4 regions of the Mesorhizobium sp. P2_A8 genome follow, and region 2 is predicted to be linked to each of the others. Evidence: predicted binding sites of a transcription regulator. Region 2 holds the regulator's gene; each other region holds the start of a gene.
What was found. The regulator PhoB, encoded in region 2, activates phosphate uptake and scavenging genes when phosphate is short. The targets are predictions, from matches to a motif close to TGTCATNNANCTGTCAT.
Positions count from the first base shown of each region.

Region 1: AC1D10_RS04095 (alkaline phosphatase D family protein) is a predicted target of PhoB. The motif match lies at 2,672-2,688, and genes of this name have one in related genera.
Region 3: olsB (l-ornithine N(alpha)-acyltransferase) is a predicted target of PhoB. The motif match lies at 3,236-3,252, and genes of this name have one in related genera.
Region 4: AC1D10_RS24050 (LTA synthase family protein) is a predicted target of PhoB. The motif match lies at 2,380-2,396, and genes of this name have one in related genera.

Region 1 covers NZ_JBFUDB010000001.1:826,765-831,841, forward strand. The annotation lists gene AC1D10_RS04080 (hypothetical protein) at 1-567, opposite strand, end outside; gene AC1D10_RS04085 (TetR/AcrR family transcriptional regulator) at 613-1,230, opposite strand; gene AC1D10_RS04090 (MFS transporter) at 1,305-2,588, shown strand; gene AC1D10_RS04095 (alkaline phosphatase D family protein) at 2,760-4,334, shown strand; gene AC1D10_RS04100 (hypothetical protein) at 4,380-4,661, opposite strand; gene typA (translational GTPase TypA) at 4,859-5,077, shown strand, end outside.
Region 2 covers NZ_JBFUDB010000001.1:1,121,286-1,126,362, reverse strand. The annotation lists gene AC1D10_RS05530 (sugar ABC transporter permease) at 1-196, opposite strand, end outside; gene xylF (D-xylose ABC transporter substrate-binding protein) at 341-1,381, opposite strand; gene AC1D10_RS05520 (ROK family protein) at 1,730-2,977, shown strand; gene phoB (phosphate regulon transcriptional regulator PhoB) at 2,990-3,679, opposite strand; gene phoU (phosphate signaling complex protein PhoU) at 3,699-4,406, opposite strand; gene pstB (phosphate ABC transporter ATP-binding protein PstB) at 4,432-5,077, opposite strand, start outside.
Region 3 covers NZ_JBFUDB010000010.1:321,919-326,995, forward strand. The annotation lists gene acuI (acrylyl-CoA reductase (NADPH)) at 1-700, shown strand, start outside; gene AC1D10_RS28805 (PAS domain-containing hybrid sensor histidine kinase/response regulator) at 843-3,131, shown strand; gene olsB (l-ornithine N(alpha)-acyltransferase) at 3,316-4,191, shown strand; gene AC1D10_RS28815 (trimeric intracellular cation channel family protein) at 4,292-4,924, opposite strand; gene grpE (nucleotide exchange factor GrpE) at 5,027-5,077, opposite strand, start outside.
Region 4 covers NZ_JBFUDB010000008.1:260,675-265,751, reverse strand. The annotation lists gene AC1D10_RS24065 (acyl carrier protein) at 1-194, opposite strand, end outside; gene fabG (3-oxoacyl-[acyl-carrier-protein] reductase) at 406-1,143, opposite strand; gene fabD (ACP S-malonyltransferase) at 1,204-2,157, opposite strand; gene AC1D10_RS24050 (LTA synthase family protein) at 2,411-4,363, shown strand; gene AC1D10_RS24045 (pilus assembly protein TadG-related protein) at 4,412-5,077, opposite strand, start outside.

The DNA of each region.
Region 1 (5,077 bases), 290 kb from region 2:
CACATTGCCGATGACGGTGTGCTTGTCCTTGCCGCAGGCGAACATACGGGCTTTCTCGTCGGCGAGTTTGCGCGCCTGATCGTTGGCGGCGGGATTGCCGGTGGCGAGCACCAGGCCGACCGTGCAGCCGTCGCGGGCCTCCATCTGGCCGACCTTGGCGACGAGCAGCACCTCGGTAGGCTTGTTCTGGTCCTCGGGATTGCTGATCGAGCGGCGGTGGATGGCGGCAAACGGCACAGCCTTGTCGCCGTTGGTCTCGATGCGCCACTCGACCTTGGCTCCGGAGGAATTGAAGCCGGAAAAACTCTCCCAGACCGATGTCATGTCGCCGCCCGGCGGAAACCCATAGAAAAGCGATTCACGGGCGTCGTCATAGGCGACCAGCACGGGATAGCCGCGATAGCCGGAACAGGCGAGATCGGCCCAGTCGCCGTCGCCTTCCTCGGCCTGCGCGTAGGTCACGCAGTCCTTCTTCCAGTCGAGATCGGTGTAGGCGCTCGCAATGCCGTCGGCATGAGCCGCCTGACACAGGCCGGCGAGGGCAAGCGGGATCAGAATGGCACGCATGGCGGACGATCTCCGTTGCAAGCCAACGCAGCGTAGCGCCAAACGCTATTTCTTCAAGCTCGCTTCGATCAGCAGGTCGGCGTTGCGGGCGACCGACTGCGCCGGGCCGCCGAGCCCGAACAACTGGCCGCTGATATAGGCGCCTTCGATCAGGAGCAGCAGGCCGTCGCCCAGCGTGTCAGGGTCTTGCGCTCCCATCACAACCGCCATGGCGCGCAGCCGTCGGCGCAGCTCCTGCTTGTTGGCCTCGCTGACCACACGGGCCGGATGGCCGTGTTCGGGATATTCGACCGCCGCATTGGTCATGCCGCAGCCGCGATATTCCGCCATCTGCGTGCGTTTGCCGATGCGGGTCAGGAAAGCCTTGATCTGGGCGCGCGGGTCGCCGGGATGAGCGGCGACCGCCTCATCGAAACGCTCCCAGTATTCCTGGTCGTATTGCCTGAGATAGGAGGCCGCCAGCTCATCCTTGGACGGAAAGCTGCGATAGAGGCTGGGCTTGGTGACGCCCGCGCGCCGGACGATCTCGTCGACGCCGATCGCCCGGATGCCGCGCCGGTAGAACAGGTCGTAGGCGACATCGAGGATCTTCTTGGCGGCTTTCGGCGGCGCCGATGCATGACCGTCGCTGATGGTCAGTTCAATATTTTTGTCCGTTGGCATCATGGAACTCGATTGACGTGTTACCGATCGGTACGTATTGATGTTCACACCCCTGCAACGTACCGGTCAGTAACATGATAGCTCAATCCCGTCCCTTTGGCCAGCGCTACGCCTTTGTCGTGGTCGGCGTCATCTTTCTTTGTTTGCTGGTCGCGGCCGGCTTGCGCTCGGCGCCTGCCGTCATGATGCTGCCGCTGGAGAACAGTTTCGGCTGGCGGCGCGACATCATCTCGCTGGCCGCCGGCGTCGGCATCCTGCTCTACGGCCTCACCGGTCCATTTGCCGCAGCCCTGATGGAGCGCATCGGGTTGCGCCGCACGTTGCTTGCCTCGCTGGTGGTGATGTCGGGCTCGACCGCGCTCAGCCTCTTGATGACCAAGCCCTGGCATCTGTTCATCACGTGGGGCGTGTTCTCGGGCATTGGTTCCGGCGCCGTCGCCAGCGTGCTTGGGGCCACTATCGTCAATCGATGGTTCAAGACCAATCGCGGTCTTGTCATGGGGTTGATGTCAGCCTCCAGTGCCTCAGGCATGCTGGTGTTCCTGCCGCTGATCGCCGCGCTGGCGCAGTCGGGTGGCTGGCAGCCGGTCGCCATCGCGGTTGCGATCGCCACAGCGGCGCTGATACCGCTGGTCTGGCTGCTGGTACCGGAGCGGCCGGCTTCGATCGGCATGGTGCGCTATGGCGCCGAGGCCGACGACAAGCCGCCGACGCCGCCAGCATCGCAAGGCAATTTCCTCGCGCATACGTTCTCGACGCTGCGCCGCGCCGCCGGCACACGGGTGTTCTGGTACCTGTTCGCCACCTTCTTCGTCTGCGGCTTCACCACCAACGGACTGGTCGGCACGCATCTGATCGCGTTTTGCGGCGACATGGGCATCGGCGAGGTGCAGGCGGCCGGCCTGCTGTCGATGATGGGCATTTTCGACCTGATCGGCACAACGCTGTCGGGCTGGCTCACCGACCGTTTCGATCCGCGCAAGCTGCTCGGCGTCTATTATGGCATCCGTGGCCTGTCGCTGATCTACCTGCCCTATTCCGGCTTCTCGGCGACCAGCCTGATCATCTTCGCCGTGCTCTACGGCCTCGACTGGATCGCGACCGTGCCGCCGACGCTGAGGCTCGCCAACGAGGCGTTCGGCGACCGTAGCGGGCCGATCGTGTTCGGCTGGATCGTCGCCGGCCACCAGATCGGTGCGGCCACCGCGGCTGCCTTCGGCGGCACGATGCGCGAGCTGCAGGGCAATTATGAGCTGGCCTTCCTGATCGCCGGCATGACGGCGATCGCCGCTGCCTGTATCTCACTGCTGATCAACACCAGCCGCCCGGCGTTCGATCCGGAACCGCAAGCGGCGTAGGTGCTATCGGTCAAGCTGCCGATCTCCCCCACGTGGGGGGATCGGAGCTTCGCCGTCCGGGCGAGCCACCACGCGCTGTTGATCGTCAGAAAACCTTCATGATTTCGAGATGCGCCTGAAACATTGACGCTGGACTTTGGTGGCAATTTTCAAGCCATCCAGGAGACAGCCATGAACAAGCTCTCGATGACCCGTCGCGCTTTCGTCACCTCCGCCAGCGCCGTTGGCCTGGTCGGTGCTTCCAGCCTGGCGCTGCCTTACTATTCGCGCGCCAACCAGCGCCCGGGCTTTACCCATGGCGTCCAGTCAGGCGATGTCGATGCCACCAGCGGCATGGTGTGGACGCGTACCGATCGCCCATCGCGCGTCATGTTCGAAGTGTCATCGACCGAAAGTTTCACCGATGCCGTCCGCCTGGCGCCGCTCGATACCTCGCCGGCCAGCGACTATACGGCCAAGCGGCTGCTCACCGACCTCGCTTCCGACCAGGACATCTTCTACCGCATGACGGCCGCCGATCTTGCCGATATCAACGCCCTCTCCGAACCGATCACCGGCCGTTTCCGCACCGCGCCCGCCTCCAGGCGCGACATCAAGTTCGCATGGTCGGGCGATACCGCCGGCCAGGGCTGGGGCATCGACGAGACCGGCATGAAGACCTACGCCACGATCGGCAAGCACACGCCCGATTTCTTTCTGCACTCGGGCGACACCATCTATGCCGACGGCGCCATGAAGGACGAGGTCGACCTGCCCGGCGGTGGCAAGTGGAAGAACGTCGTGCTGATCGATGGCAAGCGCAAGGTCGCCGAGACGCTGGACGAATACCGGGACCAGTGGAAATACAACATGATGGACAGGAACGTGCTCGGCCTGAGCGCCATCTGCCCGACCTTCTACCAGTGGGACGACCACGAGGTGCTCAACAACTGGTCGGACTCGAAGGATCTCAGCGCCGACTCCCGCTACACCGAGAAATCCATCCATGTGCTGGCGGCACGTGCGGCGCGCGCCTTCCATGAAATGACGACGATCCGCTACGAACCGTCCGAGCCCGGCCGCGTCTATCGCAAGATTGCTTACGGGCCGCTGCTCGACGTGTTCTTCCTCGACATGCGGTCCTATCGCGGCCCCAACGGTCCGGACATGCAGACCGAGATGACGCCGCAATCGCGGATGCTGGGCGAACAGCAGACGAAGTGGCTGAAGCGCGAACTGGCAAACTCGAAGGCAACCTGGAAAATCATCGCCGCCGACATGCCGCTCGGCCTCGTCGTCTGGGACGATGCCACCAAGAAGGCCGGCGCGGAAGCGGTCAGCAACGGCGACAACGGCCCGGCCAAGGGGCGCGAACTGGAGATCGCCGACCTGCTGCGCTTCATCAAGAACGCCGGCATCAGCAACACTGTCTGGCTGACCGCCGACGTGCATTACACCGCCGCGCATTACTACAATCCCGACAAGGCGCAGTTCCAGGATTTCAATCCGTTCTGGGAGTTCGTCTCGGGTCCGATCCATGCCGGCACGTTCGGTCCGAACGATTTCGACATGACCTTCGGTCCGGAGCTGAAGTTCATCAAGGCGCCGACCGCCGAGCAAGGCCAGAACCTGCCGCCGTCGGCCGGCCTGCAATTCTTCGGGCTGGTCGATATCAACGGCGCCAGCGAGCAGATGACGGTGCGGCTGATGGATCGCGACGACAATGAACTCTACAAGGTCACGCTCGACCCTGTGCGGTCTGCCTAAGCCGACCTTCGTCATCTCTGCAATGACGACCGCTGCCGGCGGTCGTCAATCAGGGTAGCAAACCATCGGGATGTTGGGCCAGACGGCGCTGTCGCAGTTGGCGGCGTCCTGCCTCTGCTTGAAGGAGGCGCTGACCGGCCCGGTCACCATCGGGTCGACGCCGTCGGGGGCGTCGGCGAAAACCTGCTCGGCAGACGGCGCATCGGACGGCAAGGCAGGCCGTGCCTCTTTCAGCGCCGCAGCCGACTGCGCGGCGTTGACCGCCAGCAGGACGGCAAAGGCAGCGGACGCGATGAGCGGCCAAAATCGGTTGAGTTTATCGGTCATGACGTTCGAACTGTCCGGGACCCGAAAGGTTCCCGCCTTGGTTAACAAAATCATCTCACACGCAGATGCTTAAGATTTGATGAGTATTTGGTGTCGCGCCGCCTCTTTCGCAACTGCGAAAAACCCTGTATGAGCCGCGCAACCGAAAGAGGCAGCGCCTTTTGGCCTGCTGCCCGCAACGCTTCCGAGACCAGAACATGAAAATTCGTAATATCGCGATCATCGCGCACGTCGACCATGGAAAAACCACCCTCGTCGACCAATTGCTTCGGCAATCCGGGTCCTTCCGCGACAATCAGCGCGTCGCCGAGCGTGCCATGGATTCCAACGACCTCGAAAAGGAACGCGGCATCACCATCCTGGCCAAGGCGACCTCGGTCGACTGGAAGGACACCCGCATCAACATCGTCGACACC
Region 2 (5,077 bases):
GGCTGTCGAAATCGAGCGGATTGACACCAAGGCGCAGGCTGGAAATGACGTGCAGTCCGATCCAGATGATCAGCAGCGCGCCGACCATGCCGAGCATGCGGGTGTCGATCTCGGTCGCTTTCAGGAACCGGGCGACCACGCCGAGTTCCGACGCGCGCGCGGTGTCGACCTGCGGGTTGGACGTCGTGTCGGTCATGATTTCCTCCCACCGGCTTGCCGTCTGACGCGGATGCCGGAACCCAGCCTAGAAGCTATCCGCCTGATGCGGAAACACAAAACTTTTGAGAAAACGCCGCGGCCTTTGGGCCGCGGCGTTGATATCGAGCAGGTTCGGCCGCTATTAGTTGCAGGCGGCGACGGTGCCGGCGGCAACACCCGCGCAGACTTCGTCCTTCTTGATCCAGCCAGCGTCGATGACGACGTTGAGATTGTCCTTGGTGATGGCAACCGGGGTCAGGAACAGCGACTTGACGGTGTTGCCGCCCGGCGTCGTGAAGTCCTTGGCGCCGGCGATGTCGCCCGTCTTCTTGCCGTCGGCCAGCTGCGAGGCGATCTCGGCGGCATTCTTGCCGAGTTCGCGCGCGTCCTTCCACACCGACACGGTCTGCGTGCCGAGCGCGATGCGGTTCAGCGCGGCGTGGTCGCCGTCCTGGCCCGAGACCGGCACGGTGCCGGCCAGGCCTTGCGCCGTCAGCGCCGCGACGACGCCGCCGGCGGTGCCGTCATTGGCCGCGACCACCGCGTCGACCTTGTTGTCGTTGGCGGTTAGGAACTGCTCCATGTTCTTCTGGGCGTTGGCAGGCAGCCAGCCGTCCGTATAGGCCTCACCGACATTCTTGATCTTGCCGCTGTCTATGGCCTCCTTGAGCACTTCCATCGAGCCCGAGAACAGGAAGTCGGCATTCGGGTCGGCACCCGAGCCCTTGATGAAGACGTAGTTGCCTTCCGGCTTGGCCTTGAACACTTCGCGGGCCTGCATGCGGCCGACTTCCTTGTTGTCGAAGGTCAGATAGAAGACGTCCTTGTTCTCGATCAGCCGATCATAGCCGACGACCGGAATGCCTTCGTCCAGCGCCTTCTGCACCGCCGGGCCGATGGCCGAGGCATCCTGCGCCAGGATGATCAGCGAATTGGCGCCCTGCGAGATCAGGCTCTCGACATCGGTGAGCTGCTTGCCGGGATTGGACTGTGCGTCTGCGGAGATGTACTTGTCGCCGGCGGCCTCGATCGCCGTCTTCATGGCGGCCTCGTCGGTCTTCCAGCGCTCTTCCTGGAAGTTGGACCACGACACGCCGATGACCTTGTCCTTCGCCTGCGCGACCGACACGAGCGTCAGCGACATGGCGACACCCGCCAGGATGGCGGCTGTGAATCTTTTCATATTATCCTCCCTGCGCCGCGTATGGCGCGACCAAACTGACCCGTAGGCCGGCACAGAAGCTCTATTTTTTCGAGCCTCGAAAAAATACTGATCCAACAGCCGAACGCTGTCAACATCGATTCTGATGGATTTTGATGTCTCTCTGAATTTTTTTCGAGCCCCGGAATAAATAATGACAGGATGGCAGGCTTCTGCCAGAATTTGATCAGCGCATGTCGCCCAAAAGTGCGTAGCGGTTTTGGGCGACATGCGCGGAAACAAGTGCCTGAGGTGCTTCGCGCTTCAGGCTTCGCTGACAGCCTTCGGGGGGCACGAAAGGCTGCAGCGACCGGGAGGATGTGAAAAAACATGTCGGTCGGAATCCGCCACGACGATCTGCGCCGTCGCAACCGGGCGATGGTGATTGCGGCCGTGCGTCGCGCCGGACAGCCGTCACGCACCGAGATCGCCGCGACCACAGGCCTCAGCCACTCGACCATATCGGCGATCTCCTCCGACCTGATCGGCGAAGGCATCTTGGCCGAGAGCAAGCCGAGCGAGGCCGGCTCGCTCAAACGCGGCCGGCCGCAGGTCGGCCTCAGCCTCAATCCGGAAGCAGCGGCAGTGATGACCGTGGTGCTGTCGCTGAACTTCCTCTCCGTCGCCGTCATCGACTATGCCGGCCAGGTGATCGCCGAGGAACAGCGCCGGCTCGACACGCTGACCATGTCGCGCGACGCGCTGGTCGGCGAATGCGTCGCCATCGTGCGGCGACGCCTCGAAGACCCCGATCTCGACGTCCGCAATGTCGCCCGCATCGCGCTGGCGATCCAGGGCATCACCGACACGCGTGCCCGCGCCATGTTGTGGTCGCCGATCACGCCGCACACCGATATCGCCTTCGCCGACATACTCGAGGACGAGTTCGGCATTCCCGCCACCATGGAGAACGACTGCAACATGATGGCGGTGGCGCTGCGCTGGCGCGACCCTGATCGCTACCGCGACGACTTCATCGCCATCCTTTTGTCGCACGGCATCGGCATGGGCCTGGTGCTGAAGGGCGAACTGTTCACCGGTACCCATTCTTCGGGCGGCGAGTTCGGCCACATGATCCATCGGCCGAACGGCGCGCTGTGCCGCTGCGGCCGGCGCGGCTGCGTCGAGGCCTATGCCGGCAACTACGCCATCTGGCGCAACGCAAGGCAGATGAGTGAGGACGCAGAACCAGTCGCCGATGTCAGCGACGCCGATATGCGCGCCCTGGCGACCGCGGCCCGCGAAAGCGATGGACCCGAGCGCGAGGCCTATCGCAAGGCCGGCGAAGCGCTCGGCTACGGTCTCGGCAGCCTCTTCGCGCTGATCGATCCGGCGCCGGTCGCCATGGTCGGTGTCAGCGCCGCGGCCTTCGACCTGATCGAGCCGGCATTGCGCGAGGCGATTGCCCAGACCGCAGGCGGCCAGCACTCGAAATCGATTTCCTTCGACACCGAGCCGAACGAACTGCCACTGATCCGCGAAGGCTGCGCCATGCGCGCACTGACCTTCGTCGACCAGGAAATTTTCGCGCTTGGCACTCACACAAGATCCGGCATCGTCGGCAAGAACGTCGCGTGAATCAGACGGGAGTCAATCTTCCCTGATCGCGTATCCCGCCCCACGAATGGTACGGATGACGTCGGGCATGCGGCCATTGTTGACCGCCTTGCGCAGCCGGCCGACATGCACGTCCACCGTGCGCTCGTCGATGTAGATCGTCTCGCCCCAGACATTGTCTAGCAGCTGGCTGCGCGAAAACACCCGACCGGGATGACGCATCATGAACTCGAGCAGGCGAAACTCGGTTGGTCCGAGCCGGATCTCGCTCTTCTTGCGATAGACCCGGTGCGATTCACGATCGAGCACGATGTCGCCGACCTTGAGCACGCTGGACAGCACTTCCGGCTTGGCGCGGCGCAGCAGCGCCTTGACCCTGGCCATGAATTCGGGGGTCGAGAACGGCTTGACCAGATAATCGTCGGCGCCGGTCGAGAGGCCACGCACACGATCGCTTTCCTCGCCGCGCGCGGTCAGCATGATGATCGGCAGCCGCTCGGTCTCAGGACGCATCCTTAGCCGGCGGCAGAGTTCGATGCCGGAAACCGCCGGCACCATCCAGTCGAGCACCAGAAGGTCGGGGACGTTCTCCTGCAACCGGATCTCGGCCTCGTCGCCGCGCGTCACCACCTCGACCTGGTAACCCTCGGACTCCAGATTGTAGCGGAGCAGCACACCGAGCGGCTCCTCGTCCTCCACCACCATGATGCGTGGCGCGATCATCGGCTGGTCACCCCTGTCGTCATGCCGCCGGCGCGGACATTGCCGTCTCGTCCTGCTTCGGACGATTGGCGGGCAACTGCGTACCGGTCAGAACATAATACGCATTCTCCGCGATGTTGGTGACGTGATCGCCGATCCGCTCGAGGTTCTTGGCGCAGAACAGAAGATGCGTGCAGGCGGTGATGTTGCGCGGGTCTTCCATCATGTAGGTCAGGAGTTCGCGGAACACGGAGGTGTATTTGACGTCGATGCGCTCGTCGTCTGCGCGCAGTTTCGCCAGGGCCGCGGCGTCGCGCGCCGCATATTCCTCGATGACACCCTGCACCTGGATCAGCACCAGCTGCGCCATTCCGTCAATGGAATGCGACAGGTCGCGCGGCGTGACGCTGAGGCCGACGGTGCCGACGCGCTTGGCGATGTTCTTGGCAAGGTCGCCAATGCGTTCGAGATCGCCGGCCATGCGGATCGAACCGACGACATGGCGCAGATCGTCGGCCATCGGCTGCCGCTTGGCGATCAGCGTGATGGCGCGGTCATCAAGCTCGCGCTGGCGCGCGTCCATGATCGCGTCGTCTGAAACAACGCGCTGTGCCAGCGCGTTGTCGGAATTCAGCAGCGCCTTGGTGGCACCACCGACCATCGAGCCGGCGAGATCGCCCATGTCACTGATGAGCCTGCTGATCTGTCCGAGATCCTCGTCGAAAGAAGCGACTGTGTGTTCGCCCATGATCCTGTCCCTCGTATGCCTGAGCTCAGCCGAAGCGGCCGGTGATGTAGTCCTGCGTGCGCTTCTCGCGGGGCGACGTGAAGATCTTCTCGGTGCGGTCGAACTCGACCAGTTCGCCCAGATACATGAAGGCGGTCTGCTTCGACACGCGCGCCGCCTGCTGCATGTTGTGGGTGACGATGACGATCGTGTAGTCGGCTTGCAACTCGTCGATCAGTTCTTCGATCTTGGCGGTCGACAGCGGGTCAAGCGCCGAGGCCGGCTCGTCGAGCAGGATGACTTCCGGCTTCACCGCCACGGTTCGGGCGATGCAGAGCCGCTGCTGCTGGCCACCGGAGAGGCTGAGGCCGCTGGCGTTGAGCTTGTCCTTGACCTCGGTCCACAGAGCCGCACGCTTCAGCGCCTGCTCGACGCGGCCGTCCATCTCCGACTTGCTGAGCTTCTCATAGAGCCTGACACCGAAGGCGATGTTTTCATAGATCGACATCGGGAACGGCGTCGGCTTCTGAAACACCATGCCGATCTTGGTCCGCAAAAGGTTGAGGTCCTGCGAGCGGTCCAGAACGTTCTGGCCGTCGAGCAGCACCTGACCCTCGGCGGTCTGCTTGGGATAGAGTTCGTAGATGCGGTTGAAGACGCGCAGCAGCGTCGACTTCCCACAGCCCGAAGGA
Region 3 (5,077 bases), on a different contig from region 2:
GACCCATTTCGGTGCCTATGCCGGCCGCGCCCGCGTCAAGGGCGACTGGCTGGTGCCGCTGCCGCAAGGCATGAGCCCGCATGATGCGATGGCGGTCGGTACCGCCGGCTATACCGCCATGCTTTGCGTGATGGCGCTGGAGCGGCACGGCATCCTGCCCGATCGCGGCCCGGTGGTGGTGACGGGGGCAGCCGGCGGCGTCGGCTCGGTCGCGGTCTCGATCCTGTCCAGCCTCGGCTACCATGTCATCGCGTCGACCGGCCGCAACGCCGAAAGCCCCTATTTGATCAACCTTGGCGCCGCCGAAGTGATATCGCGCGACGAGCTTGCCCAGCCGGCCAAACCGCTGGCCAAGGAGCGCTGGGCCGGCGGCATCGACGCTGTCGGCAGCCACACACTGGCCAACGTCCTGTCGATGACCTCCTATGGCGGTGCGGTTGCTGCTTGCGGCCTGGCCGGCGGCATGGACCTGCCGGCGAGCGTCGCCCCCTTCATCCTGCGTGGCGTCTCGCTGCTCGGCATCGATTCGGTGATGGCACCGAAGGCAGTCCGCCTCGAAGCATGGCGGCGCATCGGCACCGACCTCGATCTGCAGAAGCTCGCCAGCCTGTCGACGACCATAGGTTTCGACGGCATCATCGATGCGGCGCACGACATCGTCGACGGCAAGATCCGCGGCCGCGTCGTCGTGGATATGTAAGCCTGTGCGGCCTCGAAGCAGGCGGATGGAAATGCCCCGCCTGCCGGCAAATCCGTGGCTGCCGGGGCAGAAAACGCTGATCCGCTAAAATTCGAACGATCCGCCGCAATCTTCCATAATCTCTGTCTGGCAAGGGTTTCGCATGATCGCGGAATCCGGCAGCCAACAGGCGGACACAGGCGAAGACGTCGGTGCGGCGACCCCGCCGTCGTCGACGCGGCGCTTTGTCACCGCGCCGCCGCTGGTGCCAGAGCCGCAGTTCTCCACGCGCGAAGGCCTGCCCCTCCTGACGTTTGTCGCCATCGTCGTGCTGGCCGGCCTGGCGCATCTGACCGGGGCGCCGATCTTCATCAGCGTCGGATTGCTGGTAACCGGCCTCGCCGGCCTTGCCACGCATCTGCACGCCAGGCGAAGCGTACACCGTACCGCGGTCCTGCTTGACGAGACCACTGCCCGCAGCCGCGCCGAGATCGAGACGCTGGCCGACCGCATGTGGGAAATGCAGGAGAGCGAGGAACGCTTTCGTGGCCTGATCGACGCACTTGGCGACCTCGTCATTCATCGCGACCGCGATGGCTACATCGTCTATGCCAACAAGGTCTTCGCGGACCTCGTCGAAACCGATCAGCGCGACCTTGCCGGCAAGACCCTGGCGGACCTTGGCATCGATGTCGGCATCGTTCCGGATGCCGCCTTTTCCGACCATGAGTGCCTGAGTTCCACCGACGTCTCGATCCGTACGCCGAGCGGTCCGCGCTGGTTCTCATGGATTGAACTGTCGGTGCGCGACAAGGACAGCGGCGCCGCTTCGCATCGCGCCATCGCCCGCGACATCACCGCCCGCAAAAGAGCCGAATCCTCACTGATCACCGCTCGCGAGCGGGCCGAATATGCCAGCCAGGCCAAATCGCGCTTCCTTGCCACCGTCAGCCATGAAATTCGCACGCCCATGAACGGCATCATGGGCATGGCCAGATTGCTGGCCGACACCAGCCTGTCACCGGAACAGCAGACCTATGTCGGCGCCGTCTCGACCTCGGCCAGCGCGTTGCTCGCCCTGATCGAGGATCTGCTGGACTACTCCAAGATCGAGGCTGGACGCTTCGACCCGGAGCCGCAGCCGATGTCGGTGCGCGAGATCGCCGACAACATCATCGAACTGCTCGCCGCCCGCGCCTTCGCCAAGGATATCGGGCTCGGCTGCCACGTCGAGCCCGACGTGCCGCAATTGATCACTGCCGATCCGGGCAAGGTCAGGCAGGTGCTGCTCAACCTCATCGGCAATGCCATCAAGTTCACCGACAGCGGCGGCGTTTTGGTGAGCATCGCACGCGCACGCACCGAAACCACCGATCGCATCTGCTTCACCATCGCCGATACCGGTCCGGGTCTGCGTGACGAGGACCTGGAGCGCATTTTCGAAGAGTTCGAACAGGCCGACGGCACGTCGACGCGCACGCATGGCGGGGCGGGCCTTGGCCTTGCAATCTCCAAACGCCTGGTGGCGGCCATGGGCGGCACGATTTCAGTATCCAGCCGGCTCGGCCAGGGATCCGAATTCGTCTTCGAGATCCCGGCAATATCGGCCACCGAAGCACCGCAGAGCCGACAAAACGCGCTCTCGGGCAAACACGCGGTGATCCTGTCGAAAAACGCCGTCGAGGCCGATGCCATCGCCCGCACCATCCGCGCCAATGGCGGCGCGGTCGGCATCGCCACCACCGTCGCGCAGGCGGCGCCCTTCGCCGACGGCTGCGATGTGCTCCTGGTCGACGCGGCCATGGAAGAGAGCGACGGAAGGTTGCTCAAGCGCCTGCGCCAGAGCGGTTTCGCCGACTGCGAGGCCATCACGCTGATCGCTCCGACCGACCGCGGCATGCTCGGCGAGTTCCGCGCCAGCGGCTACGCAACCTTCCTTGCCAGGCCGGTACGGGGCGGAACGCTTCTGCGTGTGCTGTTGAGCAGCCATGCTCCCACCCTAGCCCAGCCGCAGCCGGAAAAGGGTGGCGCCCCCGCACTTCGTGCCATCGGCAGCCGCCAGCGGGGACTGTCGGTGCTGATCGCCGAGGACAATGACATCAACGCCATGCTTGCCCGCGCCACGCTGCTGAAGGCCGGGCACCGCGTCAAAGTGGTCGGCAACGGCAAGGCCGCCGTCGAGGCTGTCACCGGTGCCGGACACAAGAACCGCTTCGACGTGGTTCTGATGGATCTGCACATGCCGGTCATGGACGGGCTGGACGCGATCGCCGCCATCCGCCGCCACGAGGAGGAAACCGCCGTGCCGCCTGTGCCGATCATGGTGCTGTCGGCCGACAGCCAGGAAAAGACCCGCCATGCGGTGCTGGCTCATGGCGCCAGCGGCTTCGTCACCAAGCCACTCGACCCTGACGCGCTGGTCAATGCCGTCGAGGGACAGGTCGCGGCCTGAGCCGCTTTCCTTCCTCTGCGCCGGTCCGTTTCCTCCCGCAACGTAGCCGGTTGACCGTATTCGCCAGCCGACGAAGTATTGCCCACGACGTCGTATCACGGTACTGTCACAATCCTGTTGCACCTACACCGTATCCCCGTGCCAAGAGGGATGGCTCGAAGGAGAATCACTCGTGCATACAGTTATGCCGGAATGTGACACTCGGCCGAACGCCAGCAGCGCCTTGCTTGCCGGGCGTAACGTCGATTCCGTCATAAAGGGCGCAGCACTCGCCCGAATCGGTAACCTCGAAGTGCGGCTCGCCCGCAACGAGGCCGAGATCGCGGCCGCACAGGAAGTCCGCTACCGGGTGTTTTACGATGAACTTGGCGCCAGGAAAGATTTGTTCAAGGCGCAGGATCGCCGCGACGCCGACCGGTTCGATCCGCTCTGCGACCATCTGCTTGTCTTCGATACCTCGCTCTCCGGCCCCGAACATCGCCGCATCGTCGGCACCTATCGCCTGCTGCGGCAAGAAATCGCGGCCGCCGCTGGCGGGTTCTACTCAGAAGGCGAATTCGAGCTGACCAAGCTCATCGCCCGTCACCCCGGCCAGCGTTTTCTGGAACTCGGCCGCTCTTGCGTTTTGCCGGAATACCGCTCGAAGCGCACCATCGAGGCGCTGTGGCAAGGTATTTGGGCCTACATCAACCACTATGAAATCGGTGTCATGACCGGCTGCGCTTCCTTCCACGGCACCGTGCCGGCGGCGCATGCCGAGGCGCTCACCTATCTCGCCCACCACTGCCGGACGAATTCCGCCTGGGACGTGCGCGCGGTGTCCGGACGCTACTGTTCGATGGATTTGATGCCGATCGAGGCGGTCAACGCCAAGGCTGCGATCGCGGCGATGCCGCCGCTGGTCAAGGGCTACCTGCGCGTCGGCGCCCGCATCGGCGATGGCTGCGTCATCGACCGCGAATTCTCGACGGTCGACGTGTTCGTCGTGATGCCGGTAAAGGAAATCGGCGCCCGCTACGTCAACTACTATGGCGGGGAAGCCCAGCGTTTCGCGGCGTGAATAGCGAATAGCTAATAGCTAATAGCTAATAGCTAATAGGAAGTAGTGGCGGGAGTTGCGCGGCAACAGCCACTATCCGCTACTCGCTATTTCCTACTTTTCACGGGATGTCTTCCGGCCGCCGGCCGGGCCGGCTCTTGTAGGGGGGAAACGCCCAGCCGAAACGAAGCGCGCCTCCGCGCACGGCGAATGCCGCGGCGAAGCCGGCCCATCCTGAAACAATCTGTGGCAAGCCGGCGACATCGCCTGCTGTGAAGATGGCGGCACCCACGAGGGCGGCCGTGACATAGATTTCCGGCTTCAGCAGCACCGAAGGCTCCCCGGCCAGAAGATCACGCAGGATACCGCCGAATGTGGCGGTCAGCATGCCGGTGATCACCGACACCGCCGGCGAGCCGGTGATGGCAAGTCCCTTGGCCGCGCCCATCACGGAAAACGCGGCAAGCCCGATGGCGTCGAGCCAGAGCAGCAGCTTGTAGCGAGATTCGACGCGGTGCGCGGTGAAGAACACCACAACGGCCACCACCGCGCAGATCAGCACATAGTCGCGGTTTCCCACCCAGAACACCGGCACGTTGAGGATCAGGTCGCGAAATGTGCCGCCACCGATGCCGGTGACGCTGGCCAGGAACAGGAAACCGATAATGTCGAGCTGCTTGCGTGAAGCGGCAAGCGCCCCGGTCGCGGCAAAGACGGCGACACCGGCATAGTCGAGAAGCGCGATCGGGTTCATGAAGCGAACGATGAAAAGAGTGAGTAGCGAGTAGGCAATAGCACGAAGCTGCTATTGCGTATTTCCTTATTGCTACTCGCTATTCGCTATTCGCTTGTCCGTTCAGGCATCCTTCTCGGCCTGCTCATTGACAGGCCCCGGCTCGACCGGCGT
Region 4 (5,077 bases), on a different contig from region 2:
GTCAGGATGGTCTCGGCCGCGTCGTCGGGGATCTCGACGCCGAATTCTTCTTCGAACGCCATGACGAGTTCGACCGTGTCGAGGCTGTCGGCGCCCAGATCATCGATGAAGCTCGCCTGCTCCGTCACTTTGTCGGCATCGACGCCAAGGTGCTCGATGACGATCTTCTTGACGCGCTCTGCGGTGTCACTCATTTGGGGCATCCTCGTCTTTTGTTTGTCTGTCTTCGTTAGCGGGCAGAATGCCGCTAATCAAGCTGAAAGATGGTCCTGCCGGAAACGCAACGGCCACGGACCGGTTTTTGCCCGAACCGCCGGGTTGCGGGCCGCATTACACGAAAAATAGCTGAGGTCCAAGCCGAAATGGTCTCTTTTCACAAGCCGGCAACAACTCCGCCGGACTCGTTCAAATCATCGCCATGCCGCCATTCACATGGATGGTCTGGCCGGTGACGTAGCCGGCTTCGTTGGAGGCGAGATAGGCAACGGCGGATGCGACTTCAACGCTGGTGCCCATGCGGCGCGTCGGGATCGCCGCCATGATCGCCTCCTTCTGCTTGTCGTTGAGCTTGCCGGTCATCGCCGATTCGATGAAGCCCGGAGCGACGCAGTTGACGGTGATGTTGCGGGTGGCGATCTCCTGCGCCAGCGACTTGGAAAAACCGATCATGCCGGCCTTGGAGGCGCAGTAGTTGGTCTGGCCGGGATTGCCGGTGACGCCGACCACCGAGGTGATGTTGATGATGCGGCCGTGGCGGCGGCGCATCATTGGATGGGTGAGTTCCCGCGTCAGCCTGAACACGGCGGTCAGATTGACCTCGAGCACGGTGTCCCAGTCGGCGTCAGACATGCGCACGAACAGGCCATCCTTGGTGATGCCAGCGTTGTTGACCAGGATGTCGACACCTTCCAGATCGGCCTCCGCCTTCTGGCCGAGCGCCTTGACCTCGTCGCGGTTCGAGAGGTTGGCCGGGAACAGCTTGACCCGGTCGCCAAGCTCGGCAGCCAGCGTCTCCAACTTCTCGACGCGGGTGCCATGCAGGCCGACGATGGCGCCTTGCGCATGCAGCACCCTGGCGATGGCCTCGCCGATGCCTCCCGACGCGCCGGTGACGAGTGCCTTGCGGCCAGTCAATTCGAACATTTTTGTCTCCTGATTGAGAAGAGAACACCCTTCGCACGGATGGGGTCAAATCGCATCCTATTAAGCATTCGTCGCCAGCGCCGCCTCGACCTCTGCCGCGGAGCCGACCGACGCGGTGGCGATCTCGCGGTTGATGCGCCGCGCCAGGCCTGAAAGCACCTTTCCGGCGCCAATCTCGTAAAGCGTGGTGATGCCGTTTGCGCCGAACCATTCCACCGTCTCGCGCCAGCGCACGCGGCCAGTAATCTGTTCAACCAGACGCCGCGCAATCTCGTCGGGGTCGATCGAGGTCGTCACCGACACGTTGGAGACGACTGGGACGACCGGCACATTCTTGGCCACGCCAGCCAGGGCTTCCCGCATGACGTTCGCGGCCGGCGCCATCAGCGCCGAATGGAAAGGCGCAGAGACCTGCAGCATCAGCGCGCGCTTGGCGCCCTTGTCCGTGCAGAGCCTTGCCGCCAGTTCGACCGCTGCCTTGGCGCCGGAAATCACCAGTTGGCCGCCGCCATTGTCGTTGGCGATCTGGCAGACAGAGCCGTTGCCAGCCCCTTGGGCCGCCTCGGCGCAGGCGGCCTCGACGTCAGCCTGGTCCAGTCCGATGATCGCCGCCATGGCGCCCTCGCCGGCCGGCACCGCCGCCTGCATGGCATTGCCCCGGATGCGCAGCAGCCGGGCGGCATCGGCAACCGAAACGAAGCCGGCGGCCGCGAGCGCCGAATACTCGCCCAGCGAATGGCCGGCAACATAGGCAACCTTGCCCTTCAGCGAGAAGCCGCGCGATTCCAGCGCCCTGATCGCGGCCAGCGACACCGCCATCAGGGCAGGCTGCGCATTGGCGGTCAGCGTCAACGTCTCCTCCGGCCCTTCCCAGATCAGCTTCGACAGGTTCTCGCCGAGCGCGTCGTCAACTTCCTGGAAGACCCTGCGCGCTTCGGGAAACGCTTCGGCGAGATCCTTGCCCATGCCAACAGCCTGGCTGCCTTGTCCGGGGAAAGTGAGTGCAACGGCCATGCGAGGGCTCCCAAGGGCTGGTTTTGCTTGCCTGATAGACGGGTTTTTCTTGCCTGTGACGCAAGGCAGGCCGCCAAGTCAAGCCCAGTTCGACCCCGCCGGGCGGCATCATCGCCGTCCGAATGCCTGCTCCAAAAGGCTTCCTGGCGATCACTCCTGATGAAAACCGCTCACGAATCGTTTGCTGGCTCTTCTTATTTCCGCCACAGGCGCTAGCTTTCGGTGACAATAATATGACAATCGAGTGACGTGTTTGTCGCTGGGTGGGGAAGTTAAGGTGACAAAGAGTTCGAAACGCGCCGCCAAGGCGGCGCCACAGTTCCTTGAAGACGATCCGTCCACCGGCTACCTGCCGGGCAGGACATGGCCGGTTGTGCGCTATGGACTGATCAGCCTGGCAATCGCGGCCGTCCTGGTGTTTGCCATCGAATTGATTGTGCGTGGCGACTTTGCCGGCACAGTCTCCTTCTTCCTGCAGCCGCTCAAGCCGGGCTGGACCACCATCGTCGTGTTTGCGCTGATCCTGATCGGCCTCGATGCCGTGCTCGGCCGCAGCCACCAGAGCCTGATGATCGTCGCACCGCTGACCCTTTCCCTTGCCTTCGTCGGCCACCAGAAGTCACACTATCTCGGCGATCCGCTCTATCCCACCGATTTCCTCTATGCCCGCCAGATCTTCGCGCTGCTGCCTCTTCTGGTGCGCGACCGGCCGATGACCGCGCTCGCCATGGTGGTAGGCATCGTCGCCGGCCTGTCGCTGCTCGTCTATGGCTGGCGGCTGTGGCGCCGCAAGGTTCCGGCGCTCAGCCGCAAGGGTCGCCTTGCGCGGTTGACGCTGGCTGTGCCGCTGCTCGCCTTCTTCGTTTCGATCATGGATTACGCCACCTTCTCCTGGACCAGGGACCGGCTGCAGATCATCCCGATCATGTGGGACCAGAAGGAAAACTATGCCTCCAACGGCTTTGCCCTGGCCTTTGCCCTCAACGTGCCGATGGCGCATGTCTCGGCGCCGCCGGGCTATTCCGACAAGGCAGTCGCGGCGATCGACCGAAGCGATGTGACCGCCTCGGTGCCGGCCGAGAAGCCCGACATCATCATCGTCATGAGCGAATCCTTCTGGGATCCGACCAAGCTGCCCGGCGTCACCATCACCCCCGACCCGATCCCCAATGTGCGGGCGCTGCGCTCCGGCTCGATGTTCTCGCCCGAATTCGGCGGCATGACCGCCAACATCGAGTTTGAGGCGCTGACCGGTTTCTTCAACGCATTCCTGCCGGCCGGCAGCATTCCCTATCAGCAATATGTGCGCACACCGACGCCTTCGCTCGCGACTTTCCTCAAGAGCGAGGGTTACCGGGCGCGCGCCATCCACCCCGGCACCAACTGGTTCTGGAACCGCGGCGCGGTCTATGCCGATTTCGGCTTCAACGATTTCAAATCCGAAGAGACGCTGCCGCCCATGCAAAAGCGCGGTCCGCTGGCATCCGACGCAGCGATGACCGACGAGATCATCAGCGAGGCCGACGCCAGCGACGAACCGGTGTTCTTCTTTGCCGTCAGCCTGCAAAACCACGGCCCCTACGAGCCGAACCGCTATTACAATCCGACACACACGGTGCAGGCACCGATCAGCCAGTGGGCGCGCGAATCGCTGCTCAGCTATGCCGAAGGCTCAGCCGACGCCGATCGCGGCCTTGAACGCCTTGTCGAATGGGCGAAGAAACGCTCCCGTCCCACCGTGATTGCCTTCTTCGGCGATCATCTGCCTCCGCTGGGGCCGGTCTATGTCGAGACTGGTTTCCTGAAGGACAATGTCGCGCCGCGCAAGGAACCGACGCCGGAAGCCGCACTTGAGCATCACCAGACGCCGCTGATCATCTGGTCGAACCGATCCGGTCCGGTCGAGAACCTGGGCGCGGTGAGCCCGGCGTTCCTGCCCTACCACATCCTCACCACCGCCGGCATCACCCACCCTTACTACACTGGCTTCCTGGGCGAGATGCGCGAGCGCTACCGCGTCGTCGACCGCAACCTGTTGCTGACGCCGGCGGGCGAGGCCACGCCCGACTGGGCGCGGCAGAAGGAGATCGACCCTCAGATCCGCGATTTCCGCCTGTTGCAATACGACATGATGTTCGGCAAACGCCTCGCGGCGCCGGATTTCTTCCCCGAAACGGTCGACAAGGTCGTCGCTCACACGAGTTGAGCCACTCGATCCCGTCAGGATCCCGCCCGGCGCACTCGGGTCACGCGTTCAATTCGTCAATTGCAGTTTCGAGAACTTGTTGGCGATCTGCTGGAATACGTCCGGCAGTTTGGTTGGATCGTTGACGGCATAATAGCCGCTGGGGTCCGAGGCACAGGCACTGTAAAGCGCGCGGTTGGCGGCGGTGTCGGATTGCAGCACCATTGTGTAGATCTGCACGCCTTCATTCTTCAATTGGGTACAAACGCTTTTGGTCCAGCCGTCGACATTGCGCGCCGCAGTCGTCTGGTTGTCCGATCCAAAACGGCCACCCGCCAGATAGCCATAGGATGTGTAGTCGGACTTCGTCGGCTGTTCACTGGCGCCATAGACGACGTTCTCCCCGTCGGTCAGCAACAGCACGATCTTGCTGACGCCAGGCGTCTTCCACGGCACTCCATCGGTGTAGGGCGCGCCGGGCGACAGCACCCGCATGCCCCAGGAGAGGCCTTCGGAGACATTGGTACCCGAACCGTTCCACTCGGTCATCTGGCTTGCTGCCTTGCGCAGCTTGTCGAAATCGTCGGTCAGGGGAACGACCGGTGTCGGGCAAGCGCGGTTGGGGCCGACGGTGATGGGGGAGCCCGTCTCGGTGATGAGCTCCTTGGCGGGCGCAACATATTTGGCGATCTTTTCCTTGGCGGATTTGCCGGGCGTCAACAAATCGCTGATGAG